DNA from 4 places in the Pseudomonas sp. MYb327 genome. Region 3 is predicted to be linked to each of the others. Evidence: predicted binding sites of a transcription regulator. Region 3 holds the regulator's gene; each other region holds the start of a gene.
The links. Region 3 encodes FliA, which starts transcription of late flagellar genes. Its sites were predicted from a motif close to CTAAAGTTTNNNNNNNNNNNGCCGNTAA; they were not measured.
Positions count from the first base shown of each region.

Region 1: the regulator FliA is predicted to act here: its motif matches at 4,278-4,305, upstream of ABVN21_RS21820 (methyl-accepting chemotaxis protein).
Region 2: the regulator FliA is predicted to act here: its motif matches at 4,523-4,550, upstream of ABVN21_RS19790 (methyl-accepting chemotaxis protein).
Region 4: the regulator FliA is predicted to act here: its motif matches at 3,837-3,864, upstream of ABVN21_RS27340 (methyl-accepting chemotaxis protein).

Region 1 is NZ_CP159258.1:4,848,622-4,855,975, forward strand. It holds gene ABVN21_RS21795 (HutD family protein) at 342-911, opposite strand; gene hutC (histidine utilization repressor) at 908-1,618, opposite strand; gene ABVN21_RS21805 (formimidoylglutamate deiminase) at 1,765-3,129, shown strand; gene ABVN21_RS21810 (lipocalin family protein) at 3,245-3,814, opposite strand; gene ABVN21_RS21815 (hypothetical protein) at 3,845-4,099, opposite strand; gene ABVN21_RS21820 (methyl-accepting chemotaxis protein) at 4,381-6,273, shown strand; gene ABVN21_RS21825 (DUF924 family protein) at 6,390-6,992, opposite strand; gene ABVN21_RS21830 (class 1 fructose-bisphosphatase) at 6,996-7,354, opposite strand, start outside.
Region 2 is NZ_CP159258.1:4,378,757-4,386,110, forward strand. It holds gene ptsP (phosphoenolpyruvate--protein phosphotransferase) at 1-196, opposite strand, end outside; gene cra (catabolite repressor/activator) at 490-1,485, shown strand; gene ABVN21_RS19785 (TatD family hydrolase) at 1,489-2,265, shown strand; gene ABVN21_RS19790 (methyl-accepting chemotaxis protein) at 2,404-4,434, opposite strand; gene ampE (regulatory signaling modulator protein AmpE) at 4,630-5,466, opposite strand; gene ampD (1,6-anhydro-N-acetylmuramyl-L-alanine amidase AmpD) at 5,463-6,038, opposite strand; gene ABVN21_RS19805 (DUF1631 domain-containing protein) at 6,103-7,354, opposite strand, start outside.
Region 3 is NZ_CP159258.1:716,752-724,105, reverse strand. It holds gene ABVN21_RS03245 (flagellar motor protein) at 1-176, opposite strand, end outside; gene ABVN21_RS03240 (chemotaxis response regulator protein-glutamate methylesterase) at 176-1,312, opposite strand; gene ABVN21_RS03235 (chemotaxis protein CheA) at 1,362-3,620, opposite strand; gene ABVN21_RS03230 (protein phosphatase CheZ) at 3,668-4,456, opposite strand; gene ABVN21_RS03225 (chemotaxis response regulator CheY) at 4,476-4,847, opposite strand; gene fliA (RNA polymerase sigma factor FliA) at 5,014-5,754, opposite strand; gene fleN (flagellar synthesis regulator FleN) at 5,751-6,581, opposite strand; gene flhF (flagellar biosynthesis protein FlhF) at 6,698-7,354, opposite strand, start outside.
Region 4 is NZ_CP159258.1:6,029,137-6,036,490, forward strand. It holds gene pgeF (peptidoglycan editing factor PgeF) at 1-363, shown strand, start outside; gene clpB (ATP-dependent chaperone ClpB) at 494-3,058, shown strand; tRNA gene ABVN21_RS27320 (tRNA-Asn) at 3,359-3,434, shown strand; tRNA gene ABVN21_RS27325 (tRNA-Pro) at 3,444-3,520, shown strand; tRNA gene ABVN21_RS27330 (tRNA-Lys) at 3,526-3,601, shown strand; tRNA gene ABVN21_RS27335 (tRNA-Pro) at 3,698-3,774, shown strand; gene ABVN21_RS27340 (methyl-accepting chemotaxis protein) at 3,920-5,545, shown strand; gene ABVN21_RS27345 (NAD(P)/FAD-dependent oxidoreductase) at 5,601-6,899, opposite strand; gene ABVN21_RS27350 (DUF3094 family protein) at 6,960-7,133, opposite strand; gene ABVN21_RS27355 (MOSC domain-containing protein) at 7,185-7,354, opposite strand, start outside.

The sequences.
Region 1 (7,354 bases), 2.0 Mb from region 3:
TGGGTATTCAAGAAAAAATCTGAAATGGCTGGAGAGAGCCTGAATCAGGGGTTTTGGCGTAGATGAAATTTTTTGCGAGGGGATTTATTGAGGAGGTGTTGATTGTTACTTGAGCATGGTTTTGCGCCACGCTGGGGCGTTCGGTAACAAACTGGTGCGCTTTGAGGAACAGGAAGCGGATCTTTGTTGTGGCGAGGACGCTTGTTCCCGCTGGGGTGCGAAGCAGCCCTAAACCAATTCAACCCAGCTGTGCCAGGCGGATCCGACAAGCAGGATTTACGACGGCTTCGCCGCCGAGCGGGAGCAAGCTCCCTCGGCACAGGATTGTGTGAATAGTTAGATTAGCGTGCAGCCAGTTCGATCACACAGCAGACGCCGCTGCTGGAGACTTCCAGAAGGCCGGTATTACCGTCGAGCTGCAAGCAGTCATGGCGACCCAATTGCTGGGCACTATTACCCACTTTCACCTCAAGCGTTTCATCGACGCTGAACACCAGCACAGTCCCAGCCTCACTGAAAAACCGCTGCTCACCACTCAACCATTGCAACCGCGCGCTGTAACGTTGCGGCGCATAGATCAGGTTGAAATCGCGGATCGGCCCACCGAGCAGTGTGCAGGAGACCTTGCTTTCGCCACTGAAGGCAAACGGATCGATCGGTAACAACGGCCGCGTGACTTGACCGTCCACCGACAAGGCCATGCCGTCACCCTGCAACACGGTGATGATCCGCTCGTATCCGGCAAAGGTGGAAAAACCACCCGACTCACCAATGTCGGCAATGGATAGACGCCAGCCGAACCCGTCCAGACCGGTGCCGGCGTCGCGGGTGATTTCTTCGGTGCTGCCGCCACCGTTTTTCCACGGCATGCGCGGGTAATCTTTGGCGCGTAAAACTTTCAGACTACTCATTTATGAAAGCGACCTTCCAGACGATGACGGGAACCAGGGTGGATCAAGCGAGCGGCGGTCACCGGCTGGCGGCCGGACCAGGTGCGGCGACGGATCAGCAGGCACGGCTCGCCTTTTTCAATTTGCAGCAATTTGCATTCAGACGGCTCGGCGAGGATCGCCTCGACCACGTGCTCGCCTTCAGTCAGAGGCGCGACCTGGTTCAAGTAGGCATACGGCGTTTGCAAAGTGAAGTCTTGCTTGAGGTAGTCCGGTGCCACCAGCGCATTCACAAATCGGTCTTCGATTTGCACCGGAATATCGTTTTCGAAATGCACGATCAGCGAATGGAACACCTTCTGACCTTCGCGCATGTCGAGGGCCAGCGCGCGCTCGGAACCGGCAGCCTCTTCTTCAAGGGTGATCACCTTGCAGGTATGGCGATGACCACGGGAAGCGATTTCGTCGGCGATGTTGTGCACTTCAAACAGCGCGGACTGGCTTTTCGGCTCGGCGACGAACGTGCCGACGCCTTGCATGCGTACCAGTAGACCGTCGGCAGTCATCTCGCGCAGGGCGCGGTTGATGGTCATGCGGCTGAAACCCAATTGGCTGACCAGCTCGCTTTCCGACGGCACGCGGTAATGCGGCGGCCAGTTTCCACTGTCGATTTGCTGGGTGATCATCTGTTTGACGCGAGCGTACAAGGGCGCCGGACTGTCGCCCATGTTCGCGGCCAACGGAGAGACTGGAGGCGGAGTCGGCACGGTTAATCCTTGGTCGTTTGGTTGATGTTGCTAGCTTGCCGGAGTTTACCGAGCAGGCAAACGTCTGTATATGTATATACAAATAACACACGATGGGGTGCTGAACCATGTCCGCCTTCTTTGCTGAACGCGCGCTGCTGCCTAGTGGATGGGCCAACAATGTACGTCTTGAGGTCAGCGCCGATGGCGTGTTGACCCATATCCAGGCCGATTCCCACGCAGATGGCGCCGAACGGCTGAGCGGTCCGCTGCTGCCGGGCATGCCGAATTTGCACTCTCATGCATTCCAGCGCGCCATGGCGGGCCTCGCGGAAGTCGCGGGCAATCCGAATGACAGTTTCTGGACCTGGCGCGATTTGATGTATCGCCTCGTCGGAAAAATCAGCCCGGAACAACTCGGCGTTATTGCCCATCAGCTCTACATTGAAATGCTCAAGGCCGGTTACACCTCGGTGGCGGAATTTCACTACGTGCATCACGACAGTAACGGCCAGCCGTACACCGATCCGGCCGAACTGGCGCTGCGCATCAGCCAGGCCGCCAGTTCTGCCGGTATTGGTTTGACCTTGCTGCCGGTGCTCTACAGCCACTCCGGATTCGGTGGCCAGGCCCCGAACGAAGGTCAGCGGCGCTTCATCAACAGCACCGAAAACTACCTCAAGCTGCAATCGCGCTTGCAACCGATCCTCGCGCAGCAACCGGCGCAGTCCCTCGGTTTGTGTTTCCACTCGTTGCGCGCGGTCACGCCGCAGCAGATCAGCGAAGTCCTGGCCGCCAGCGACAAGCAATGCCCGGTGCACATTCATATCGCCGAGCAGCAGAAAGAAGTCGACGACTGCCTGAACTGGAGCGGCCGCCGTCCACTGCAATGGCTGTACGAAAACGCCGAAGTCGACCAGCGCTGGTGCCTGGTCCACGCGACCCACGCCAACCCGGAAGAAGTCACGCTGATGGCCAAAAGTCGCGCCATCGCCGGGCTGTGCCTGACCACCGAAGCCAACCTCGGCGACGGGATTTTCCCGGCGGTGGATTTCCTCGCACAAGGTGGGCGCATGGGCATCGGGTCCGACAGCCATGTGTCACTCAGCGTGGTGGAAGAATTGCGCTGGCTGGAATACGGCCAGCGACTACGCGATCAGCGGCGTAACCGTTTGTATGGCGCGGATCAGCCGATGGTTGGCCGGACGCTGTTTGATGCCGCATTGGATGGTGGCGCGCAAGCGCTGGGTCAGCCGATTGGTGCACTGGAGGTCGGCAAGCGTGCGGATTGGCTGGTGCTGGACGGCAACGATCCGTACCTGGCGACGGCGAGCGGTGACGGGATTCTGAACCGTTGGCTGTTTGCCGGCGGCGATCGGCAGGTGCGGGATGTACTGGTGAACGGCCAGTGGGTCGTGCGTGATGGGCGGCATGCCGGGGAGGAAGAAAGTAATCGTGCCTTCACCCAGGTTTTGCGCGAACTCCTGGGCTGATACAAAACCCTTGTAGGAGCTGGCTTGCCAGCGATGGCGGTCCTTCAGGCAACATAGATGTTGAATCTGACGGCTTCATCGCCAGTTCAAGCCGGCTCCTACAGGGTATGGATGATCAGTTCGAGGTCTTGGCCATCTGCGTATCCGACGCCCGCCAGATAAGCCGCGTAGTGTCATAACCTTGCTGACGCGCCTTGCTCAGCAACTCTTCACGCACCACGCCATTGACCTTCGGTGTGCGCGACAACAGCCACAAATATTTGCGACTCGGATCACCGACGATAGCCGTCTTGTAGTCATCGCTGACGTAAAGAACCCAGTACTCGCCCTTCGCCACGCCCGGAATCAGCCTCGAAAACCAGGTATCGAACTCGACCCACAATTTGTCGAACTTGCCCGGCACCTGCGGATAAGCCGTGCCCTTGACCTCTTCCCACTGCCATTGCGCCGTCAGGCAGCGGTTCAATACCGACACGTTACCGTCAGGCTTGAGCGTGTAGTGCGCTTCGGATTGCGCGCAATCGCGCTGGAAGTACATCGGCATTCGCGCCAACTCGTACCAGGTGCCCTGGTAGCGCTTGAGATTGACGCTGTTGGCCGTCTTGGGTGCCAACGCATCGTGGCCAGAAGTGGCACAGCCGGCCAATACCAGGCCGGCAAAAAGCATTATCAATAACCGCTTCATTGTTCTTCTCCGTGGGCGCGTAGCCCCGGTTTACTTCAGGCCTTGGCCGGAAAACATCAGCACTTTGTCACCGGCATACTGCACGCTGATAAAGCTGTTCTTGTCGCCCCAAGTGCAACTGGACATGCCGAGCGCGCCCGAACAGTCGGTCGGTTTGCCGAGCAAGGTTTCAACCTCGGTCTTGGCCATACCGGACGAAAGCTTCGAGTAATTTTCCTGATTGACCTTGCTGCACGCAGCCAACAAAACGCAGAACGAAAGCAGGGCGATGGAACGCAGCGACATGGTGTAACTCCGAGGGTGAAGGGATTGGCATGGCTGCCAAGCTGAACCTTAGAAGAGAAAACCCCTGTCTGGTTCCCTGGCCGACCGGCTATTTGTCAGGCCGCCCGTCTGCCTTTTGCCGGAAAATCAGCCACTTTGTTCGGCTATCGGTCATTTCGTCGGTTTTCACTAAAAGCGCCTAATCTTTGGCGCCGCCCAGTCGACATAAATGGCAGCGCAATGCCCACGTCCGTGGCGATTGCCACCCTCTGTCGTCCAGTCTTTCCGCGGTAGCTCATTTAATGACCAGAAACATGAAGTTCAGCCACAAGATCTTGTTGGCTGCCGCCCTCGTGGTGGCGGTTGCATTCGCTTGTTTCATCCTGTTCAACGACTATCGCCAGCGTCAGACGTTGCGTACCAGCACCGAAGCGTCGATGCAGGAACTCGGCAGCCTGACCACCAGCAACATCCAGACCTGGCTGGAAAGCCGCATGCAGTTACTGCAATCGATGGCCCAACAGGTCAGCGCCGATGGCAATGCCACCGCCAGCCTGAAGCGAATCATCGACCTGCCCGCCTACACCGGCAATTTCCAGTTGAGCTACTTCGGTGGCGCCGATGGCGTGATGTTCTCCGTCCCGGCGGGCAATCGCGCGGCGGATTACGACCCGCGCGCCCGTGGCTGGTACAAGGCGGCCAACAGCGCACAACAGACCATCGTCACCGAGCCGTACATCGCCGCCTCGTCCGGCAAACTGGTGATCACAGTGGCCACACCCGTGCAACGCCAAGGCCAAATGATCGGTGTCGCCGGGGCAGACATCGACCTGTCCAGCGTCAGTGCGATCATCAACTCGCTGAACTTCGGCGGCCACGGTCACGCCTTCATCGTCAGCGCCGACGGCAAGATCCTGATCCACCCGGACAGCAAACTGGTGCTCAAGAACCTGGCCGACGCCTACCCTAACGGCGCACCCAAAGTCAGCCCGGGCCTGAAAGAAGTCGAGCTCGACGACAAACGCCAGTTCATCTCCTTCACCCACGTCAACGGCGTGCCGTCGGCGGATTGGTACGTAGCCCTGGTGCTTGACCAGGACACCGCCTTCTCGATGCTCAGCGAATTCCGCACCTCTGCGGTCATCGCCATGGTCATTGCGGTGGTGATCATCATTGCGTTGCTGGGCATGCTGATCAGCTTCCTGATGCAGCCATTGCTGACCATGGGCCGCGCCATGCACGACATCGCCGAAGGCGAAGGTGACCTGACCAAACGCCTGACTATTCACGGCCACGACGAATTCGGCGCGCTGGGGCTGTCATTCAACCGTTTCGTCGAGCGGATTCACACCTCGATCATCGAAGTGTCCTCGGCCACCGGCCAGGTCAACGAAGTGGCGTTACGTGTAGTGGCCGCTTCGAACTCGTCGATGTTCAACTCCGACCAGCAAGCTTCGCGCACCAGCAGCGTCGCTGCGGCGATCAACCAGCTCGGCGCCGCCGCCCAGGAAATCGCCCAGAACGCCGCCCTCGCCTCTCAGCACTCAAGCGATGCCCGCGCCTTGGCCGAAGACGGTCAGCAGGTTGTGGACAAGACGATTTCGGCGATGCACCAGCTCTCGGCGAAGATCAGCGATTCGTGCGGCAACATCGAGACGCTCAACAGCAACACCGTCAACATCGGGCAGATTCTGGAAGTGATCACCAGCATCTCCCAGCAGACCAACCTCCTGGCGCTCAACGCCGCCATCGAAGCGGCGCGTGCCGGTGAAGCGGGACGCGGTTTTGCCGTGGTCGCCGACGAAGTACGCAATCTTGCCCACCGCACCCAGGACTCGGCGCAGCAAGTGCAGAAGATGATCGAAGAGCTGCAAGTCGGCGCCCGGGAAGCCGTGAGCACCATGACCGACAGCCAGCGCCAGAGTGAAAGCAGCGTCGGCATCGCCAACCAGGCCGGTGAACGCCTGGGCAGCGTGACCCAGCGCATCGGCGAGATCGACGGAATGAACCAGTCCGTGGCGACGGCGACAGAAGAGCAGACGGCGGTGGTGGAATCGATCAACGTCGACATCACCGAGATCAACACGCTGAACCAGGAAGGCGTGGAGAACTTGCAGTCGACATTGCGCGCGTGTGCTGATCTTGAGCAGCAGGCGGCGCGGTTGAAGCAGTTGGTGGGTAGTTTCCGGATCTAAGGCGCTCTCACCGGCCTCTTCGCTGGCAAGCCAGCTCATACAGAGATCTTTGTCGCACCGCTGATCACTGTAGGAGCTGGCTTGCCAGCGAAGGCGGCACCAGCAACAACGAAAAATTAGAACCTTGAGCCAGGCTGCAAAAGAAACTCGAGTTCCTCAGCCGTAGATGCCCTGCCCAACACCGCATTCCTGTGCGGAAACCGCCCAAACTGCGCGATCACTTTCTGATGCCGCTCGGCGAAATCCAGGTAATCGGCAAATAACGCCCGATCAGCCTCGGGTTGCTGCGCCACCAATTCGATGTACCGCGAGACGCCTTCGTCCTGCACTGCCAGATTTTCGCAATGCTCGAACACCAGCAAAATGAACACTCGCTGAATGGGCCGCAACTGCCGATCGAAATCCGCAGCGATGCCTTGGGCGACCAGTGCCTGCGCCCTTGTATCACCGGAATAAGTCTTGGGAGTGTCGCGAAAGATCATTCGCGGGAGTTGATCGAGCAACAGCACCAACGCCAGCCAACCTTCGGGGCATTGCGCCCACTCGGTCATTCCGCCGGCCAGTGCCTGTTCGACCTGGTCCCCGAAACGCTCGCGCGCCTCGAGGTCCTGGCTGTCACGCTTGCCGAACCACAACTTGCCCTTCTGCGCCGCCACTTCTTTCGCTGATTCGGAGTTACCGAACCACCATTCAAGCAACGGCTGCCAGGGCTCGGTCATGGATTATTCCTTGTGGTAAGCCGTGACGCGTGCAACTTCTTCTTTCGAACCAAGGAACACCGCCACGCGCTGGTGCAGGCCGTCAGGCTGGATGTCGAGAATGCGCTGGTGACCATCGGTGGACGCACCGCCCGCTTGTTCCACCAGGAACGACATCGGGTTGGCTTCGTACATCAGGCGCAGTTTGCCCGGTTTGGAAGGTTCGCGGCTGTCGCGTGGGTACATGAAAAGACCGCCACGGGTCAGGATGCGGTGCACGTCCGCCACCATCGCGGCGACCCAACGCATGTTGTAGTTCTTTTTCAGCGGACCTTCGTCGCCTGCCAGCAGTTCGCTGACGTAACGTTGTACCGGTGCTTCCC
Region 2 (7,354 bases), 2.5 Mb from region 3:
CCGGTGTACCGTGGGGAATCGCAATACCTTGACCGAGAAAGGTCGAGCCCTGGGCTTCGCGCGCCTGCAACCCGGCGAGGTAACCGTCGGCTACCAGGCCGTCAGTGACCAGATGCCGAGCCAGTAATTGCAACGCTGCGGATTTATCCACAGCCGACTGGCCCATGGATATCTGCTCTATGGTGAGCTCGAGCATGCTTTCTCCTTTTTGGCACCGGTTGGCACCAGGTATTGTTTTGGATGATTCAGCTTAGGCGCTTGTGTTGTCACAGTCTTTGTCGGTTTCGCGGCAGAACCGGCCAAAGGCGCGTTTAACGTAGAAAATACGCTTGCTGAAACGTTTAATCTAGATGGATTGGCACGTTACTCGATAATGTCCCATCCTTGAAGTCCAACTTGTCGGATGCGTTGTGACCATGGTCGACTGCCCGAATCGGGTAGGATTGGCAAAAATGTCGAGGCAAGCTCGAGAAAACAAGGAATTGCGGGTTGAAACTCAGTGATATAGCCCAGTTGGCCGGTGTGTCCGTTACCACCGCCAGCTACGTCATCAATGGCAAGGCCGAACAGCAACGCATCAGCAGCGCCACCGTCGAGCGTGTGCGTGCGGTGGTCGATCTTCATGGCTTTACGCCTAACCCTCAGGCGGCCGGACTGCGCAGTCGGCACACCCGCACGCTGGGGTTCATTCTGCCGGATCTGGAAAACCCCAGTTACGCGCGAATCGCCAAACTGCTGGAACAAGGCGCGCGCGCTCGCGGCTATCAGTTGCTGATCGCCAGCTCCGACGATGCACCGGACAGCGAACGGCAATTGCTGCAACTGTTCCGCGCCCGGCGCTGTGATGCGCTGATTGTCGCCAGTTGCCTTCCGCCCGGCGACGACAGTTATCTCCAATTGCAGGCCAAGGGCATTCCGATCATCGCCATCGACCGGGTCATGGCGCCCGAGCATTTCTGCTCGGTCATCAGCGACGATCGCGAAGCCAGTCTGCAACTGACGCGCAGCCTGCTCGACCCATTGCCCAAGCAGATCGCCCTGATTGGCGCCCGCCCCGAGCTGAGCATCAGCCAGGAACGGGCCGCCGGGTTCAAAGAGGCCCTGGCCGGTTTCAACGGCGAAGTGCTGGTCGAGCACGGTGAGGCGTTCAGCCGCGAGTGCGGCAAGCAGCTGATGGAAGAAATGCTACAGCGCCTGGGGCATTTGCCGGATGCACTGGTGACCACTTCCTACGTGTTGCTACAGGGCGTGTTCGATGCCTTGCACGACTACCCGCTGAAATCCCGACCGCTGCGCCTCGGCACTTTCGGAGACACCCAACTGCTCGACTTCCTGCCACTGCCGGTCAACGCCATGGCTCAACAACACCAGCTGATTGCCGATAAAGCCCTGGCCCTGGCACTGGCTGCCATCGAGCAATCCGATTATCAACCCGGCGTGCAGGCCATCGCCCGTACTTTCAAGCAGCGTATTCGCCAGGACTGAACCGTGGAGTTGATCGACACCCACACTCACCTCGACTTTCCCGACTTTGACGACGATCGTCAGGCACTGATGGCCGAAAGCCGTGCCCTCGGGGTGCGGCGAATGGTGGTGTTGGGGGTTTATCAAGGCAACTGGCAGCGTGTCTGGGACCTGGTGCAAAGCGATCCCGACCTGCATGCAGCCTTCGGTTTGCACCCGGTGTACCTGGACGATCACCGCCCGGAAGATTTAACCGAACTCGCTGATTGGTTGAGCCGCTGGGCCGGTCACCGACAGTTGTGCGCGGTGGGCGAGATTGGTCTGGATTACTTTATCGAAACTCTCGATCGCGACCGCCAACAAGCGTTGTTCGACGCCCAACTGCAACTGGCGGCAAATTTCAACTTACCGGCGTTGATCCATGTACGGCGCAGTCATGCGGCGGTGATTGCCACGCTCAAACGCTTCAAGTTGAAACGTGCCGGCATCATCCACGCGTTCGCTGGCAGCAGGGAAGAAGCCCGCGAGTACATCAAGCTCGGATTCAAACTCGGCCTTGGCGGCGCGGCGACCTGGCCACAAGCGTTGCGCATGCACCGCGTCCTCGCCGAGCTGCCGCTGGAATCGGTAGTGCTGGAAACCGACGCACCGGACATGGCGCCCGCCATGTTCCCCGGCCAACGCAACAGCCCTGCCCACCTGCCGGCAATCTGCGCGGCACTGGCTGAAATCATGGCGATCAGCCCCGAGCAACTGGCCGCCGCCAGCACCGCCAATGCCTGTCAGCTGTTCAACTGGTAACAGACAACCCAAAAAAACTGTAGGAGCGAGCCTGCTCGCGATGATCCAGAGAACGACGCGGGGGGTGTCAGGTTACCCGCGCCATCGCTGACGACCATCGCGAGCAGGCTCGCTCCTACAGGATCACCGCGTGTTTGTTTAAACGCGGAACGCGCTGATCAGCTGTTTGAGTTCCACCACCTGAGCCGACAACGCGCGGCTGGCGTCCTCGGTCTGGTGCGCACCTTCGGCGGTGCGCTCACCCGCGCGGTTGATCTCGACGATGTTCTGATCGATGTCGTGGGCCACGGCGGTTTGCTGCTCCACGGCGGCGGCGATCTGTTGGTTCTGATCGACGATCATGCCCACGGCGCCGAGGATGTTCTCCAACGCCAACTGGACTTTTTCCGACTGCCCAACCGTGCCATTTGCCATTTCATGGCTGACACCCATCGCCTTCACCGCCGCGCCGACACCGCCGTGGAGCTTGGCGATCATCTGCTCGATTTCTTCGGTTGATTGCTGAGTGCGTTTGGCCAGCGTCCGGACCTCGTCCGCCACCACCGCAAAACCACGTCCTTGCTCACCGGCGCGAGCCGCTTCGATCGCGGCGTTGAGTGCCAACAGGTTGGTTTGTTCGGCGATGCTCTTGATCACTTCCAGCACGCGGCTGATGGATTGGCTGTCGCTAGCCAGTTGATTGATGACCAGCACTGATTGATCGATCTCGTTGGCCAGTGCCGCGATGCTGCCCTGCTGGGATTGCACCAGCCCGCGACCGCTGACGGTCTCGTCGTTGACACTGTGGGCGCTGCTGACCGCCGCGGCGGCACTGCGCGCCACTTCCAGGGAGGTGGCCGACATCTGGTTCATCGCCGTGGCGACCTGCTCAATCTGCGTGCGTTGTCCGGCCACTGCCTGGTTGCTTTGCGCAGAAACGTGCTCCACTTGCCCGGCCTGGCGCTCGACCTCGCTGACGGTATGTCCCACGCGCTCGATCAGGTCATGGATTTTCTTCACGGTGCCGTTGAACACTTCGCCCAACTCGCCCAACTCATCGCGGCTGTTAGCACTGAAGGTCACGGTCATGTCGCCGGCCGCCACTTTGTCCATCACACCGCCAAGACGTTTGAGGGTGGTGCGGGTCGAGGCGTAGAAGCCGCCGTAGAGATAAAAGATCAACACAAATACCACCGACAGCGCCACGGCCTGCAAGACCATGTGCGTGCGGTTCTGCTCCAGACGCTGCTGCAACTGAGTGCCGAGAAACTTCAGGGTGGCTTCGTTGAGTTGGTAGGTCTGGTCCATCAGGCCCGTGACCTGATCGTAAAAGCCCTGCCACGGCCTATCGAGGGTATCGGCCATCACTACTTGTTCTTCGAACAGTTCACTGGCCTTCTTCAACGAAGCGCGGCTGCTATCAGCCTTGGCGGCGAGGGTTTCCCGCGCGGCAGAACTGGAGCCCAACGCATCCTGCAGTTTCACCCCGTATTCGCCCTGCAGCTTTTCAATCTGCGCCAACAACTCATCGAAACGCGTGCTCGATGATGAATTGAGAAAGCCCTGCCCCAGCGAAAAAGAACCCATCGCTCGTCCTTCGCCCAGCAACTGAGTGACCGGCGGGGTGACATTGGTGATGAGTTCGCTCAACTGGCGCATGTCGCTTTGGGTATCGCGGCTGAGGCCGGCCTGACTGGCGATGATTTGACTGAACACCTGCGCGCTGCCAAGCAACTTGCCGATCATTCCGCTTTTGCTTTGCAGGGAGCTTTCGGTTTGCTGGGCCTTGAAGGCGGCGATCATTTCATCGCGCTTGGCATCAAAAACCGCGATCTGTTCCGGGTCTGAACTCATCGCCGTCAACCCTTGCATGCGACTGAGCACACTTTGCCCCAAGGTATTGATCTGCGACTCGACATTCCCGGCCTTGCCGGATTGACCGAGGGTGACGTTGATTTGCACGAGGTTGTTCAGGGTTTCCAGGTCGCGTCGTAACGTCAGGCTGCTGCCCAACAGGTCCAGGCTTTGGAGTTCAACCCGGGTGCCCTGGAATTCGCGATAGGAATCACGCACCAGATAGAAGTTGGTCACCAGCATCGGCACCAGGAACAACACGCTGATCAGGCTGAACTTCATGCCGAAGCTCAGGCGATTCATCAGTGCGACGGCGGGATAGAGCAAGCTCTTCACTGGAAGTCTCCCTTGGATTTCTTATTTTTATTGGCAGGCGCAGACCGACAGCAGATAGCCACTATTGGGCGCTGCCCCTGTATAGCTTAAATCGGCAGGATGTTTTGTAACTTAAGGTTAACAAGATGGGCGGCTTCGCCGCCCGACGGGAGCAAGCTCCCTCGCCACAAAGCATTGCACTTCAGACTTTCGTGTTTATGGCATCACGGTCCACAACGCGAAACCCGCATACCAGAGCACTGCCGCCCGCAGCAGCAACTCCCAGATCCGGTCAAGATTGTTGATGCCCTCAGGCCCGACGACCGGGGCCGGAATTTCACCGGCCACCAGTCCGGCCTTCTCGATCAATTGAGCCGCGCTGATGTTCCAGTTCAACAATTCGTGCAACATCACCCGGCTGACCGCGACAAAATTGCCCACCAGAGCAAAACTGGCCGCCAGCAAACGCACCGGTAGCCAATCGAACGCATGCCGTAATTGTCCGGCGCGCTCGACCACAGTCGGGTTTTGCGAGTGTTCTTCGGCCAGGGCCAGCAGTCGATAGGCCAACGCCGCGACCGGTCCCAACAGGAAGTACCAGAAAATCACCGCAAAAAAGCTCTGGTATGCCTCCCATAACAGATGCCCTTCGACCCTTTCCAGCAGTTGCTCGCCACTGTCGGCGCAGATGTCGAGGTCACGTTTGGCGACATGGGCCGCAGCTTGCAGGTCTTCCCGTCGCCAGGCATCGCGAAAAGGCCCGAGACCGCCCAGCAGGTCGCCGCGCCCGAGGCTGTAAATCACCACCAGCAGGTGCACCGGCAACGCCAATAAACCGTAAGCCACCGGCTCCAGGACCACCAACAGCAACCCCAGCAGTGCAACCGGCAACAACACCAGCACGACCAGCACCAGCCACGGACGTTTCGTCAGTCGCGGGCTGGATTCAAGTTTGTGCAACTCACGCACCCAACCGCCATCACGTTGAACCTGGTGGCGCAGGGCCGAGAATTTCTCGATCCACACCGCCAACAGCAACACCAGAAAACTCATTGTTGATCCTCTTTTCCCAAAGCGGCTTGTTCCAGAGCCGCGCGATAGCGTACCCAGTCGAACGCAGGTCCCGGATCCGTCTTGCGCCCGGGCGCGATGTCGCTATGCCCGCAGATGCGTTGCGCGGTGATGGCCGGGAAGGTGTTTTGCAGCTGCCGGGTCAACGCCGTCAATGCGTCATATTGAGCATCGGTGAACGGCAGATCATCCGTGCCTTCCAGCTCGATGCCCACGGAAAAATCGTTACAGGTTTCCCGTCCCTCGAAAATCGAAACGCCGGCGTGCCAGGCACGCTCCAGGCAAGAGACAAACTGGGTGACGGTGCCGTCTCGCTCAATCAGAAAATGCGCGGACACCCGCAGATCGGCAATCCCCTCAAAGTACGGGTGCTCCGTGACATCCAGGCGATTCTGAAAAAACTCCTGCACCTTGCCCGTGGCGAACTGCGCCGGAGGCAGGCTGATGTTGTGGATCACCAGCAGGGAAATTTCGCCCGTGGGGCGCGCATTGAAGTTGGGCGAGGGGCATAAATGCACGTCCTGACACCAACCACTTGCGGGATCCAACTGCATACAATTTCCTTCAACGACGACTGTGTTGGTGCCCAGTATGCCGCGATAGACCCTCGGCACGCGATCACTTGCCAAGATTGAGGCGCTGCAGGTTGCCGGTAGCGAACTCCAGAGCCCGGTCCATCAATAAGCTGCTGTCCAGAACATGTACGGCGTCATGTCTGAACTCGAGGGCCAGATTCGTACCGCTGCGCTCCATCACCTTCATGCCAGTGCGGTTGACGAAAATGTACTGGTCGCAAGCTTCGTTGATCGCCGCCAGTTTGCAGCGCAGAGGTTTTTTCGTGTCTTGCTGGAACTCAACCCAGTGACCAATGCGCAGTTGCTCGACTTGGAGCAAACCCGCGTCGTTCGGCGGTAAACGTGCCGAGATCGCGCCTGCCCGGCCTTCATCGGCGCTCGGCAAAACGAACTCTTCCAGCACTTCGATCATGACCGGCGCTCCCGCAATCGGTGTCGCTGGGTCGCGGTGCTCAAACAGTTGCACGTGCAAGCCTGCCAACTCGCTGAAAAACCCGGCCGTGGCGAACGGGTCGCACGCCGAACCGCTCAATCCCTCGCGCAACGCCTTGAGCAAGCCCGGCAGCAGCGCCAATAGGTGCGGACGTGCTTCGGGTTCGTCATGTCGTTGCACGCTCCAGACCAACTGTTCCATCGTCTGCACAGCGGCATGCCATTGCGTCGACTGGTCACCGTGCTTGAGCCAAACCAGCAGCAACACTTGGCTCCAGGCCTGCTGGACAAACAGCACCACACCCTGCGGCAGGACTTTACCCAGCAGCGCCTGATTCAACGCCTGCTCGACGCGCTGGCGGGCGAGTACAGTTCTGGCACGACCTTCTTCAGCATCGCGGATACGCTGCTCCAGCAATTCGCAGCGACGACGTTCATCACTGGTGAATGCGAGGAAATTGGCCAACGATTCGGAAAATATCGCCGGATCATCAACAAAATCGCTCGAGAGGCGCTGCATCAACTGTTCAACGCACAGGTAAAGACTGTCGCGCTGAGGGTCATCACCCTGACTCCAGCCCAAAGTCGCATTGGCGATCTCATTCAGCAGACGCCGTGCGGGATGGCTGCTGCGACTGAAAAAGCTTTTGTCGAGCATCGCCACTTTCACCAGTGGAATCTGTAGCTGGCCGATCAATGGCTTGAAAGAATCCGGCAAAGTGCGGTCATCGAGAAAGTAGTCGAAAAGCATGGCGATCAGGTTGATCACGTCTTCATCAGCCACGTCGACCGCCGGCACCTGCGCGTGACGTTGCGCTTGCGAAGGCACAACGGCAGCGTCATCCGCGATCTGGCGCATCGGC
Region 3 (7,354 bases):
GCGCGCTTGAAGGCACTCATGGGCGATTGCAGCAATGCCGCGCCAATGGTCCCGCCGAGCACGATCAACGCCGCCGGGCCGTTGGCCAGTGCGCCGAGGTGACCGCCTTCAAGGAAGTTGCCGCCAATGATGGCGACGAACGCCAGGATGATTCCGATAAGGCTTAGAACGTCCATCAGATGCACGCCTCGACCAGATGCCGACCGATATCGTCGAGGCCGTAGATCGCATCGGCGAGTTCAGCTTTGACGATGGCCATCGGCATGCCGTAGATCACGCAGCTGGCTTCATCCTGCGCCCAGATCGAGCTGCCGCCCTGCTTGAGCAGACGCGCGCCTTCACGACCGTCGGCGCCCATGCCGGTCAGCACCACCGCCAGAACTTTGTCTCCAAAGGTCTTGGCCGCCGAACCGAAGGTGATGTCTACGCATGGCTTGTAGTTCAGACGCTCGTCGCCCGGCAGGATTTTCACCGCGCCACGGCCATCGATCATCATTTGCTTGCCACCCGGTGCCAGCAACGCGAGGCCCGGACGCAGGATGTCGCCATCCTCGGCTTCCTTGACGCTGATGCGGCAAAGCTTGTCCAGGCGTTCGGCGAAGGCCTTGGTAAAGGCTGCCGGCATGTGCTGGACCAGCACGATCGGCGTCGGGAAGTTCGCCGGCAACTGGGTCAACACCCGTTGCAGGGCAACCGGACCGCCCGTGGACGTGCCGATAGCGACCAGTTTGTAAGCCTTGCGTTTCGGTGCTGGCGACGACGGTGCGTGCGCAGGTGCACGACTCGGGACTGGAGTCGGAGCCGGACGTACGGGCGCACTGTTGCTGTAACTGCTGACGCTCGAAGGCGCTGGAGTCGGGGCCGGGGCCTGGGCAGCGACAGGAGCCGGGGCAGCGTAGGCACTGACACGACGATTGCTGCGCGAGATGCTGAGAATCTTCTCGCACAGCAGTTGCTTGACCTTCTCGGGATTGCGCGAGATGTCTTCGAAATTCTTCGGCAGGAAGTCCACCGCGCCGGCGTCCAGCGCATCCAGGGTTACCCGGGCGCCTTCATGGGTCAGCGAAGAAAACATCAGGACCGGAGTCGGGCAGCGCTGCATGATGTGCCGCACTGCGGTGATGCCGTCCATCATTGGCATCTCGTAGTCCATGGTGATCACGTCGGGCTTGAGAGCCAGCGCCTGATCGATCGCCTCTTTGCCGTTGGTTGCCGTACCAACGACCTGGATATTCGAATCCGCCGAAAGAATTTCCGAGACGCGGCGGCGGAAAAACCCCGAATCATCCACCACCAGGACCTTGACTGCCATAAACACTCCGTTAGACGGAGCGAGGCTCAGTCGCCCCGCTCCACCAGAATCAAATACGCCGTGCGGCGTAACGCTTGAGCATGCTCGGAACATCGAGAATCAGCGCGATGCGACCGTCACCGGTGATGGTGGCGCCCGACATGCCCGGGGTTCCCTGGAGCATTTTGCCCAGTGGCTTGATGACCACTTCTTCCTGGCCCACCAGTTGATCGACGACAAAGCCGATTCGCTGAGTGCCCACCGAAAGGATCACCACATGGCCTTCGCGCTGCTCTTCATGAGCGGCGGAGCTGACCAGCCAGCGCTTGAGGTAGAACAATGGCAGTGCCTTGTCCCGCACGATCACCACTTCCTGGCCGTCCACCACGTTGGTGCGCGACAAGTCGAGGTGGAAGATCTCGTTGACGTTCACCAACGGGAATGCGAACGCCTGGTTGCCGAGCATCACCATCAGCGTCGGCATGATCGCCAGGGTCAACGGCACCTTGATGACGATCTTCGACCCCTGGCCCTTGGCCGAGTAGATGTTGATCGAACCGTTGAGCTGGGAAATCTTGGTTTTCACCACGTCCATGCCCACACCACGACCCGATACGTCGGAGATCTCGGTCTTGGTCGAGAAGCCCGGAGCGAAAATCAGGTTGTAGCATTCGGTATCGCTCAAGCGATCGGCCGCATCCTTGTCCATCACACCGCGTTTTACCGCAATGGAACGCAGGACGTTCGGGTCCATGCCTTTGCCGTCATCGGAGATCGACAACAGGATGTGATCGCCTTCCTGCTCGGCTGCGAGGATCACCTTGCCACCGCGGGACTTGCCCGAGGCTTCGCGTTCTTCCGGCGACTCGATGCCGTGGTCGACCGCGTTGCGCACCAAGTGGACCAGCGGATCGGCCAAGGCCTCGACGAGGTTCTTGTCGAGGTCGGTTTCTTCGCCGACCAGTTCCAGGTTGATCTCTTTCTTGAGCTGGCGAGCCAGGTCACGAACCAGGCGCGGGAAGCGCCCGAAAACTTTCTTGATCGGTTGCATCCGGGTCTTCATGACCGCGGTTTGCAGGTCGGCCGTGACCACATCAAGGTTCGACACTGCCTTGGACATGGCCTCATCGGCGCTGTTGGCACCCAGGCGAACCAGGCGGTTACGCACCAGAACCAACTCGCCGACCATGTTCATGATTTCGTCGAGACGCGCGGTATCAACCCGCACAGTGGTCTCGGCTTCACTGGCCGGTTTTTCCGCCGGCGCCGAAGCGGGTGCGCGAGCTGGCGCCGGCGCCGCAGCGGGTGCGGGTGTCGGTGCTTCAGCTTTGGGCTCAGGCGCCTTGGCCACGGGTTTCGGTGCAGCAGCCTTGGCCACTGGCGCGGCAACGGCAGCATTGGCACCGCTGGCGCTGCCGACTTCAAACTTGCCTTTGCCGTGCAACTCGTCGAGCAGCGCTTCGAATTCGTGATCGGTGATCAGATCGCTGCCGGCCGCGGCGGCGGTAGGCGCCGCTGGCGTCGGCACCGACGCGATGGCCGACTCCAGCGCATCGACAGCAAAGTTGCCTTTGCCATGAAGCTGGTCGAGCAGAGATTCGAATTCGTCGTCGGTAATGTCGGAGCTGTCGCCTGCCGCTTTCGGGGCTTGCGGCGCCGCTGGTGCAGCCGACGGGGCCACCGCGTCGACGGCGAACTGGCCTTTACCGTGCAACTGGTCGAGCAACGACTCGAACTCGGCATCGGTGATTTCGTCGCTGGCCGCCGCATCGCTGGCTGGCGCAGGAGCATCCGCCGGCGCCTCGGCCTGGGCCTTGACGGCGTTCAGCGAGTCCAGCAGCTGTTCGAATTCATTGTCGGTGATGTCACCCGATTCGCTTTCGGTAATGGCTGCTTCAACCACTTCAGCGACAGGCGCAGGAGCGGCCTCGTCAGCCGATTGCGGCTCGGCCAGACGTGCCAGGGCAGCAAGCAATTCAGGTGTGGCAGCCGTGATCGGGCTGCGCTCGCGGACTTCGCTGAACATGCTGTTCACCGCGTCCAGCGCTTCGAGAACAACGTCCATCAATTCCGAGTCGACGCGACGCTCACCCTTGCGCAGGATGTCGAACACGTTCTCGGCGATGTGACAGCACTCCACCAGCTCGTTGAGCTGGAGGAAGCCGGCGCCCCCTTTTACAGTGTGAAAACCGCGAAAAATTGCATTGAGCAAGTCCGCATCATCCGGTCGGCTTTCCAGCTCGACCAGTTGCTCGGACAGTTGCTCTAGAATCTCGCCGGCCTCAACCAGGAAATCCTGAAGGATCTCTTCATCGGCGCCGAAGCTCATTAATGGTGTGCTCCTAACAGGTCTAAAAACCTAAAAAACCTGAAAATCTAAAATCCCAGGCTGGATAGCAAATCGTCCACATCGTCCTGACCGGACACAACGTCTTCTCTTTTATCGGCATGAATCTGCGGACCTTCACCCTGAGAGAGATGTTTTTGTGGATCTTTTTCTGCAAGCATCGCTTCACGGTCATGTTCGATGCCCGCGAAGCGGTCTACCTGGCTGGCCATGAGCACGAGCTTGAGCAGGTTGCTTTCAACTTCGGTGACCAGTTGGGTCACACGCTTGATCACCTGACCGGTGAGGTCCTGATAATCCTGGGCGAGCAGAATGTCGTTGAGGTTGCTCGACACAGCGCGATTGTCTGCGCTGCTGCGTGCCAGGAATCCATCGACTCGCCGAGCCAGTTCGCGGAACTCTTCGGCGCCGACTTCGCGGCGCATGAACCGTCCCCAATCCGTGCTCAACGCCTGGGCTTCGTCAGCCAGGCTGTTGACCAGTGGCGTGGCGTTTTCCACCAGGTCCATGGTGCGGTTGGCAGCAGCCTCGGTCAGCTTGACCACATACCCCAGACGCTCGGTGGCGTCGGTGATTTGCGACACTTCCTCGGCTTGCGGCATGTTCGGGTCAATCTGGAAATTGACGATCGCGCTATGTAGCTCGCGGGTGAGCTTGCCCACTTCCTGATACAGGCCGCGGTCACGGGTCTGGTTGAGCTCATGGATCAATTGCACAGCATCGCCAAACCTGCCTTTTTCAAGGCTCGCGACCAGTTCGACGGCGTGTTTTTTCAGGGTCGATTCAAAATCGCCCTGCGAAGATTCGTTATGCCCCATAGCTCCCCCGTGGCGCAGTTCAACCGATGCGTTCGAAAATCTTCTCGATTTTTTCTTTCAACGCCTGGGCCGTGAAGGGCTTGACTACATAGCCGTTTACACCGGCCTGGGCTGCTTCGATGATCTGTTCGCGCTTGGCTTCAGCGGTCACCATCAGCACTGGCAAGTGCTTGAGTTTTTCATCGGCACGCACGTGGCGCAGCAGATCGATACCGGTCATGCCAGGCATGTTCCAGTCCGTCACCAGAAAGTCGATGCTCCCGCTGTTGAGCACCGGAATGGCCGTGGTGCCATCGTCGGCCTCGACCGTGTTGGTGAACCCAAGGTCACGCAACAGGTTTTTTATGATCCGCCGCATCGTTGAGAAGTCATCAACGATGAGGATTTTCATGTTCTTGTCCAATTCGACCTCCAAGCAGACTAAAACGCGCCCAGCACCTGGACGCGCCATTTCAATCAATCTGGCAAAGCACTCGATGACTGTCTGGAGTACAACGGATCGAGACCGGCGCGGTTCAACACCCCACCAGCCACGTCGCAGTGCCCCCACACTGCCTTCAGCGCGCTCGCCACTCTCCCAAACGCCCCCGCAAACGGGCCGCGCACTGGCTGTGTAACTGGCTGACCCGAGATTCGCTAACCCCCAGGACTTCACCGATTTCCTTGAGATTCAACTCTTCGTCGTAGTACAGCGCCAACACCAGTCGCTCACGCTCCGGCAAATTGGCAATCGCGTCCGCCAGCGCCGCCTGGAAGCGTTCATCTTCCAGGTCGCGTGACGGCTCGAGATGAGCACTCGCGCCATCCTCGTGCAGCCCTTCGTGTTCGCCGTCCTGCAACAGATCGTCGAAACTGAATAATCGGCTGCCGAGGGTGTCGTTCAAAATCCCGTAATAATCGTCGAGACTCAATTGGAGTTCGGCCGCAACTTCGTGATCTTTAGCGTCACGGCCGGTTTTAGCTTCAATCGAGCGAATAGCATCGCTGACCATCCGGGTATTGCGGTGGACCGAACGTGGCGCCCAGTCCCCTTTGCGCACTTCATCGAGCATGGCGCCGCGGATTCGAATGCCCGCGTACGTTTCGAAACTCGCGCCTTTGCTGGCGTCGTATTTTGTTGATACTTCAAGCAGGCCGATCATCCCGGCCTGAATCAGGTCTTCGACCTGGACACTGGCCGGCAGGCGCGCCAGCAAGTGGTAGGCAATGCGTTTGACCAGTGGCGCGTAACGCTCGATCAGCTCGTACTGCGCGTCACGCGCCGACTTCTTGTAGAGGTTGTAACCGCTGGCCGTCATAGCACGGGTCCTGCCGTTTGTTGCACGAGGCGCTCGACGAAAAACTCCAGGTGCCCGCGCGGGTTGGCTGGCAGCGGCCAGGTATCGACCTTTTGGGCGATGGCCTTGAACGCCAGCGAGCACTTGGAACGCGGGAACGCTTCGTAGACCGCGCGCTGCTTCTGCACGGCCTTGCGCACGCTTTCGTCGTACGGCACAGCGCCGACGTATTGCAGGGCGACGTCCAGGAAGCGGTCAGTGACCTTGGTCAGTTTGGCGAACAGGTTACGGCCTTCCTGCGGGCTCTGGGCCATATTGGCCAGGACGCGGAAACGATTCATGCCGTAATCGCGGTTGAGCAATTTGATCAATGCGTAGGCGTCAGTGATCGAAGTCGGCTCGTCGCAGACCACCAGCAACACTTCTTGCGCAGCGCGTACGAAACTGACTACCGAGTCACCAATACCTGCAGCGGTGTCGATCACCAGCACGTCGAGGTTGTCGCCAATATCGCTGAAAGCCTGGATCAGACCGGCGTGTTGCGCCGGGCTCAAGTGAACCATGCTCTGGGTGCCGGAAGCCGCCGGAACGATGCGGATACCGCCCGGTCCTTGCAACAGCACGTCGCGCAGTTCGCAGCGGCCTTCGATCACGTCGGCCAGAGTACGTTTGGGTGTCAGTCCCAGCAGAACGTCGACGTTCGCCAGGCCCAGGTCGGCGTCCAGCAACATGACGCGCCGGCCAAGCTCAGCCAAAGCCAGGGACAAGTTCACTGACACGTTAGTTTTCCCGACGCCACCTTTGCCGCCGGTCACCGCGATCACCTGTACGGGATGCATGCTGCCCATGTTATTTCTTTACCTTGTCTTGCATAGACGGAGGCCACATTACTGGCTGCGCGTTCTCAACCGGAACAATGCATGGCAGACCATCGATGTAGGTACAAAAACTATTCATTTTTACCTCAGCCAACCTGCTTGGTCGGACTGTGGTAGATGTCAGCGAACATGTCAGCCATGGCTTCTTCGCTGGGTTCTTCCTGCATTTGCACGCTGACGGCGCGGCTAACCAACTGATGACGACGCGGCAGATGCAAATCATCCGGAATCCGCGGGCCATCGGTCAGGTAGGCCACTGGCAATTCATGACTGATGGCCAGGCTCAACACCTCGCCCAGACTGGCCGTTTCATCCAGTTTAGTCAGAATGCAGCCGGCAAGCCCGCAACGCTTGTAACTGTGATAAGCGGCGGTTAGAACCTGTTTCTGGCTGGTGGTTGCCAGGACCAGATAATTTTTTGATTTGATGCCACGACCGGCCAGGCTTTCGAGCTGCATGCGCAGCGCCGGATCGCTGGCCTGCAGGCCGGCGGTGTCGATCAGCACCACGCGCTTGCGCAGCAGTGGATCCAGCGCCTGCACCAGCGATTGCCCCGGATCGACGTGCGTCACCGATACGTTGAGAATCCGACCGAGGGTCTTGAGTTGTTCCTGGGCGCCGATGCGGAAGCTGTCCATGCTCACCAGCGCGATGTTCTGCGCGCCGTATTTGAGCACGTAACGAGCAGCCAGCTTGGCCAGGGTGGTGGTCTTGCCCATGCCGGCAGGGCCGACCATGGCAAT
Region 4 (7,354 bases), 840 kb from region 3:
GGATGGCGCGGGTTGGCGGCGGGTGTGCTCGAAGCGACGCTCGACAGTCTGGACGTCCCTCCTGCCGAAGTATTGGTATGGCTAGGCCCGGCCATTGGCCCGCAAGCCTTTGAAGTCGGCCCGGAAGTACGCGAGACCTTCGTCCAGCAGTTGTCGCAAGCGGCCGAAGCTTTTGTGCCAAGCCAAAACACCGGCAAGTTCATGGCCGACATCTATATGCTCGCGCGTTTGCGTCTGGCAGCCCGCGGTGTAACGGCGGTTTACGGCGGCGGATTCTGCACTGTCAACGATCCTCGATTCTTTTCTTACCGCCGCAGTCCCCGCACCGGTCGATTTGCCTCCCTTATCTGGCTCGAACGCTAGACTTGTCTGATCTGCATCAACGTCTCGACGCTTGAAACTCCCAGAATCGACCACATCTATTGTGGTATCTGGCAGGTTTCTTCATTCAGGATGTTTTATAGGTCCGGCCTGCTCAAAAGGAAGGTGACCCATGCGTATAGACCGTTTAACAAGTAAGTTGCAGTTAGCCTTGTCCGACGCCCAATCCCTGGCCGTTGGGCTCGATCATCCGGCCATCGAGCCGGCGCATTTGATGCAAGCATTGCTCGAACAGCAGGGTGGCTCGATCAAGCCCTTGCTAATGCAGGTGGGCTTCGACATCAACAGCCTGCGTAAAGAGCTGACCAAAGAACTCGATCAGTTGCCAAAAATCCAGAACCCGACCGGCGACGTCAACATGTCGCAGGATCTGGCGCGCTTGCTCAACCAGGCCGACCGTCTGGCCCAGCAGAAGGGCGATCAATTCATTTCCAGCGAGTTGGTATTGCTCGCTGCCATGGATGAGAACAGCAAGCTCGGCAAGCTGCTGCTCGGCCAGGGTGTGAGCAAGAAAGCCCTGGAAAACGCGATCAACAACCTGCGCGGTGGCGAGGCGGTCAACGACGCCAACCACGAAGAGTCGCGCCAGGCGCTGGATAAATACACGGTAGACCTGACCAAGCGTGCCGAAGACGGCAAGCTCGACCCGGTGATCGGCCGTGACGACGAGATCCGTCGGACCATCCAGGTGCTGCAGCGTCGCACCAAGAACAACCCGGTATTGATCGGTGAGCCTGGCGTGGGTAAAACCGCCATCGCCGAAGGCTTGGCCCAGCGCATCATCAATGGCGAAGTGCCGGATGGCCTGAAGGGCAAGCGTCTGCTGTCCCTGGACATGGGGGCGCTGATTGCCGGTGCCAAGTATCGCGGTGAGTTCGAGGAACGCCTGAAATCCCTGCTTAATGAACTGTCCAAGCAGGAAGGGCAGATCATTCTGTTCATCGACGAACTGCACACCATGGTCGGCGCCGGTAAGGGCGAAGGCTCGATGGACGCGGGCAACATGCTCAAGCCGGCATTGGCTCGCGGTGAGCTGCATTGCGTCGGCGCGACCACGCTCAACGAATACCGCCAATACATAGAGAAGGACGCCGCCCTTGAGCGACGCTTCCAGAAAGTGTTGGTGGACGAGCCGAGTGAAGAAGACACCATCGCCATCCTGCGTGGCCTGAAAGAGCGTTACGAGGTTCACCACAAGGTGGCGATCACTGACGGCGCGATCATCGCGGCGGCCAAACTCAGCCATCGCTACATCACTGACCGTCAGTTGCCCGACAAGGCCATCGACCTGATCGACGAAGCTGCCAGCCGCATCCGCATGGAGATCGACTCCAAGCCCGAAGTGCTGGATCGTCTGGAACGTCGCCTGATTCAGTTGAAGGTGGAATCCCAGGCGCTGAAGAAAGAGAGCGACGAAGCAGCGATCAAACGCCTGGAAAAACTCCAGGAAGAAATCGTTCGTCTTGAACGTGAATACTCGGATCTGGAAGAAATCTGGAACTCGGAAAAAGCCGAGGTACAAGGCTCCGCTCAGATTCAGCAGAAGATCGAACAGTCCCGTCAGGAACTGGAAACCGCACGCCGTAAAGGCGACCTGAACCGCATGGCCGAGTTGCAGTACGGGGTGATCCCGGATCTGGAGCGCAGCCTGCAAATGGTCGACCAGCATGGCAAGAGCGAAAACCAGTTGCTGCGCAGCAAAGTGACTGAGGAAGAAATCGCGGAAGTCGTGTCGAAGTGGACCGGTATTCCTGTGTCGAAAATGCTCGAAGGCGAGCGCGACAAACTGATGAAGATGGAAAGCCTGTTGCACCAGCGTGTAATTGGCCAGGACGAGGCAGTGGTCGCGGTTTCCAACGCGGTGCGGCGCTCCCGTGCCGGGTTGTCCGACCCGAATCGGCCGAGCGGCTCGTTCATGTTCCTCGGCCCGACCGGTGTCGGTAAAACCGAGTTGTGCAAAGCGTTGGCCGAATTCCTCTTCGATACTGAAGAGGCAATGGTGCGCATCGACATGTCCGAGTTCATGGAGAAACATTCCGTGGCTCGCTTGATTGGCGCGCCACCGGGATACGTAGGTTATGAAGAGGGCGGTTACCTGACCGAGGCGGTGCGTCGCAAACCTTACTCGGTGATCTTGCTGGACGAGGTCGAGAAGGCGCACCCGGATGTGTTCAACATCTTGCTGCAAGTGCTGGAAGATGGCCGTCTGACCGACAGCCATGGCCGCACGGTGGATTTCAAGAACACCGTGATCGTCATGACTTCCAACCTGGGCTCGGTGCAAATCCAGGAGCTGGTGGGTGATCGTGAAGCGCAACGTGCAGCGGTAATGGACGCGATTTCCTCGCACTTCCGGCCGGAGTTCATCAACCGGGTCGACGAAGTGGTGATCTTCGAGCCATTGGCGCGGGATCAGATCGCTGGCATTACCGAGATCCAGTTGGGTCGTCTGCGCAGTCGCTTGACCGAGCGCGAGCTGACGCTGGAACTCAGCCCTGAGGCCATGGATAAGCTGATCGCAGTAGGTTATGACCCGGTGTACGGCGCACGTCCGCTGAAACGTGCGATCCAGCGCTGGATCGAAAACCCGCTGGCACAGCTGATTTTGTCGGGACGTTTCATGCCCGGTGATACCGCCAAAGGGGTAGTGGAGAACGACGAAATCGTCTTCGTCTGATCCACGACGGCAGGAAAATCAAAGAGGCCTCGCATTGCGAGGCCTTTTTTTCGTTAGGCTGTTGAACTCAAAGGAAAAGGCTTGTAAAGTGCGCCCCGCAGTCAGTCACCCGCCAGGGTTTCCGCTCCCCAAGCAGGAATCCAAAATAAGTTGCAAATCATTAACTTGAAAGCAATTTAGGGGGTTGACAGAGGTTCTGAAGATTGTAGAATAGCGCGCCTCAGACACACGAACGCAGCGATGCGAACGAGTCGAAGAGAACGCTGTAAAGCTTCAAAGTTGTAAATTGAAATATGTAGTTCCGTGATAGCTCAGTCGGTAGAGCAAATGACTGTTAATCATTGGGTCCCAGGTTCGAGTCCTGGTCACGGAGCCAATTTCAAACCGGGGTATAGCGCAGTCCGGTAGCGCGCCTGCTTTGGGAGCAGGATGTCAGGAGTTCGAATCCCCTTACCCCGACCATTTTTGGGTCGTTAGCTCAGTTGGTAGAGCAGTTGGCTTTTAACCAATTGGTCGTAGGTTCGAATCCCACACGACCCACCATTTTTGAAACCAGTTAACGCTGGAATCGAATCTTAAGATCAGAGGCCAAAAGCGCTGATCGAAGAAGGCGACTTGTAAAGGTCGCCTTTTTTTTACCGGGGTATAGCGCAGTCCGGTAGCGCGCCTGCTTTGGGAGCAGGATGTCAGGAGTTCGAATCCCCTTACCCCGACCATATTAAAAATCCCCGTATCGAAAGATACGGGGATTTTTTTTGCCTTAAAAAAAGCTCTTCATTTCAAGTCATCGTACAACCTGCCGATAACGAGCTGTCGGGGCATAGCCCTCCAGTCAAGCCAACAAAAACAAAGGCACTCGTTATGTTTCTTCGCCAGTTGAATATTGCCCCCCGTGCCGCACTGGGGTTTGCCTTGATCGCAGTGCTCGTCGCGTTGCTCGGGATTTTTGCCCTGGGGCAAATGTCGAGTATCCGCGAGAGCGAGGTGGCGGTGGAGAAGCAATGGCTGCCAAGCATTCGCGGCGGTGACGAGATCCGCGAGTTGATGTTGCGCATCCGCACCATTTCCTTGCGGATGGCTCTGGATCAGGATCCGAAAAACATCCCGGTTTACCGTAGCCAGATGGACACCCGCGATAAAGAGCTGAGCGAGAAGATTGCCTCTTACGACAAGCTTGTGGACACCGCCGAAGGTCAGGCCTTGTACGACCAATTCAAAACCACCTTCGCCGCCTATCGCTCCGGTATCGCCCAGTCGTTCACCTTGGCCGAGCAAGGTCACCGAGACGAATTGACCAAACTGCTGCTGGTCGACATGAAGACCGTGGTCGATGGATCGGGCAAACAGCTCAACGATTTGGCCGACCTGTTCGCCAAGCAGGTCGCCACGGAAAGTCAGAAATCCGCAGCTCACTACGAAACATCGCGGACGATCGTCAGCCTGTTTATCGCGCTTGCCGCGTTGGCGACCGTCGGCCTGGCCATGTTGCTGACCCGCAGCATCGTCAGACCTCTGAGCGAAGCCGTGAGCGCCGCAGAGCATGTGGCGCAAGGTGATCTGACTCGCCCGATCGAAACCCATGGCAATGACGAAGTCAGCCGTTTGCTCAAGGCCTTGGCGACTATGCAGCAAAACCTGCGAGAAACCCTGCAAGGCATCAGTGGTTCGGCCACGCAATTGGCCACGGCAGCCGATGAGTTGAACGCGGTCACCCTCGACAGTACCCAAGGCCTGCAGCAACAGAACAAAGAGATTGAGCAGGCCGCGACGGCGGTCAATGAAATGACGACGGCTGTAGAAGAGGTCGCATGCAACGCGGTGTCCACTTCTGACGCAACCCGTCAGTCCAGTGAATCGGCGCATCTGGGGCAGGAGCGGGTCAGCGAAACTGCCAGCGCCATTAGCTCGCTGGCCAATGATGTGCAGAGCACGGGCGAATTGGTGCAGTCCCTGGCCGATCAGTCCCAGGATATTGGCAAGGTGCTGGATGTGATTCGTGCCATTGCCGAGCAAACCAACTTGCTGGCGCTCAATGCGGCGATTGAGGCGGCTCGTGCGGGGGAGAGCGGTCGTGGATTCGCGGTGGTGGCCGATGAAGTGCGTGCGCTGGCCTATCGGACCCAGCAATCGACCCAGGAAATCGAGCAAATGGTGCAAGGCATGCGCAATGGCTCGAGCCTGGCCGTGGATGCCATGAACGCCAGTGCCTCCCGTGCTGCCAGCACGCTGGTCCTGGCCGAGCGGGCAGGTGAGGCGCTGCAAACCATCACCGCGTCGGTCCATGAAATTCATGAGCGCAACCTGGTGATCGCCAGCGCGGCTGAAGAACAGGCGCAAGTGGCGCGTGAGGTCGATCGCAACCTGGTGAATATTCGTGATCTGTCAGTGCGTTCGGCTGCCGGAGCAGATCAGACCAGCGCGTCGAGCCATGAATTGTCGCAGTTGGCGAATGCCCTGCAGGGGATGGTGCGGCGTTTTCGGGTGTAATTGCTTCAGAAAAAAAATGTGGGAGCTGGCAGGCCAGCTCCCACAGGTTTTTATATCAGTGCAGTTTCAGCCGTGGCTCAGTCCCGCGGCCGATCTTGCTGCCCAGCATCAGCATCGCCGTGCGGAACGGCCCGTACAGCGCCATCTGGTGCATGCGGTAAAGCGACACGTAAAACATCCGTGCCAGCCAACCCTCAAGCATCACACTGCCGGTGAGGTTGCCCATCAAGTTACCCACAGCGGAAAAACGCGACAGTGAGATCAGCGAGCCATAGTCGGTGTACTTGTACTCCGGCAACGCCTTGCCTTCGATCCGCAGCTTCAGCGATTTAGCCAGCAACGACGCCTGTTGATGCGCCGCCTGGGCGCGTGGCGGCACGTTGCGGTCGGTGCCCGGTTGCGGGCAGGCGGCGCAGTCACCGAAGGCGAAGATGTTCTCGTCGCGGGTGGTTTGCAGGGTCGGCAATACTTGCAGCTGGTTGATGCGGTTGGTTTCCAGGCCGTCGATGTCCTTGAGGAAACCCGGCGCGCGAATCCCGGCGGCCCAGACCTTCAGGCTGGCGTTGATCACTTTTCCATCCACGGTGATCAAACTGTCCGCTGTGACTTCGCTGACCGCTGCATTGGTCATGACGTTGACCCCGAGTTTCTCCAGGGTTTTATGCACAGGTCCGCCGATTCGCTCCGGCAGGGCTGGCAGTACCCGTGGCCCGGCTTCGATCAGGGTGATGTGCATGTTTTCCGGTTTGATACGGTCCAGTCCGTAAGCCGCCAGTTCATGGGCGGCGTTGTGCAGTTCGGCAGCCAGTTCAACCCCGGTGGCGCCGGCACCGACGATGGCCACGCTGATTTGCTCGACCTTGTCGGTCTGCCCGGCGTGGGCGCGCAGGTAGTGGTTGAGCAACTGCTGGTGGAAGCGTTCGGCCTGTTTGCGCGTGTCGAGGAACAGGCAGTGCTGCGCTGCGCCCTGGGTGCCGAAATCGTTGGTGGTACTGCCAACGGAAATCACCAGCGAGTCGTAAGCCACTTCCCGCGCCGGCACCAATTCCAGGCCGGCTTCGTCATAAGTGGCCGCGAGCTGGATTTTTTTCTGCGTGCGATCGAGCCCGCTCATGCGCCCGAGCTGGAACTCGAAGTGGTTCCATTTCGCCTGGGCAACATAGTTGAGTTCGTCTTCGGAAGAGTTCAGGGAACCGGCGGCCACTTCGTGCAACAGGGGTTTCCAGATGTGGGTCAGGTTCGCGTCGACCAGCATCACACTGGCCGTGCCGCGCTTGCCCAGAGTCTTACCCAGACGGGTAGCCAACTCCAGACCGCCGGCGCCGCCGCCGACAATAACAATACGATGGGACATGGGGATAACTCGCAAGGCTAAAGGAAATCGGTGCAGTCAACCGAGCGAGCGCCAAGCAGCTCATAGCGTCAGGTAACTGATAAGTCGGCTCAACAGGCCCAGACCAATGGTCACTGCCAATACCAGCACCAGGAGCATCCACGGCCGGAAAGGCCGGCGCTCGACTCGGTGCTGGGATAACTGCAGGTACTCTTCGACATGCTTCTGGTCGTCTGGGTTCAGGCGGCTGGTCATAAAGGCCTCGTCAGGTAGACGTTGCTGAATGTGGAGAAGCTACAGGCTGATTTAACGAACGTTGAACGGAGCATAGCCGCTGTCCGGAATTGGCTCGACGCTCACCGTATCGCCCAGGCGAATAATGCCACTTTGTAACACCCGGGCGGTGATTCCGCCATGTCCGCGCACGGCCTGAAAGGTCCCGGGGCCGAGGTTGTCTTGCAGGCGAGCACAAGGCT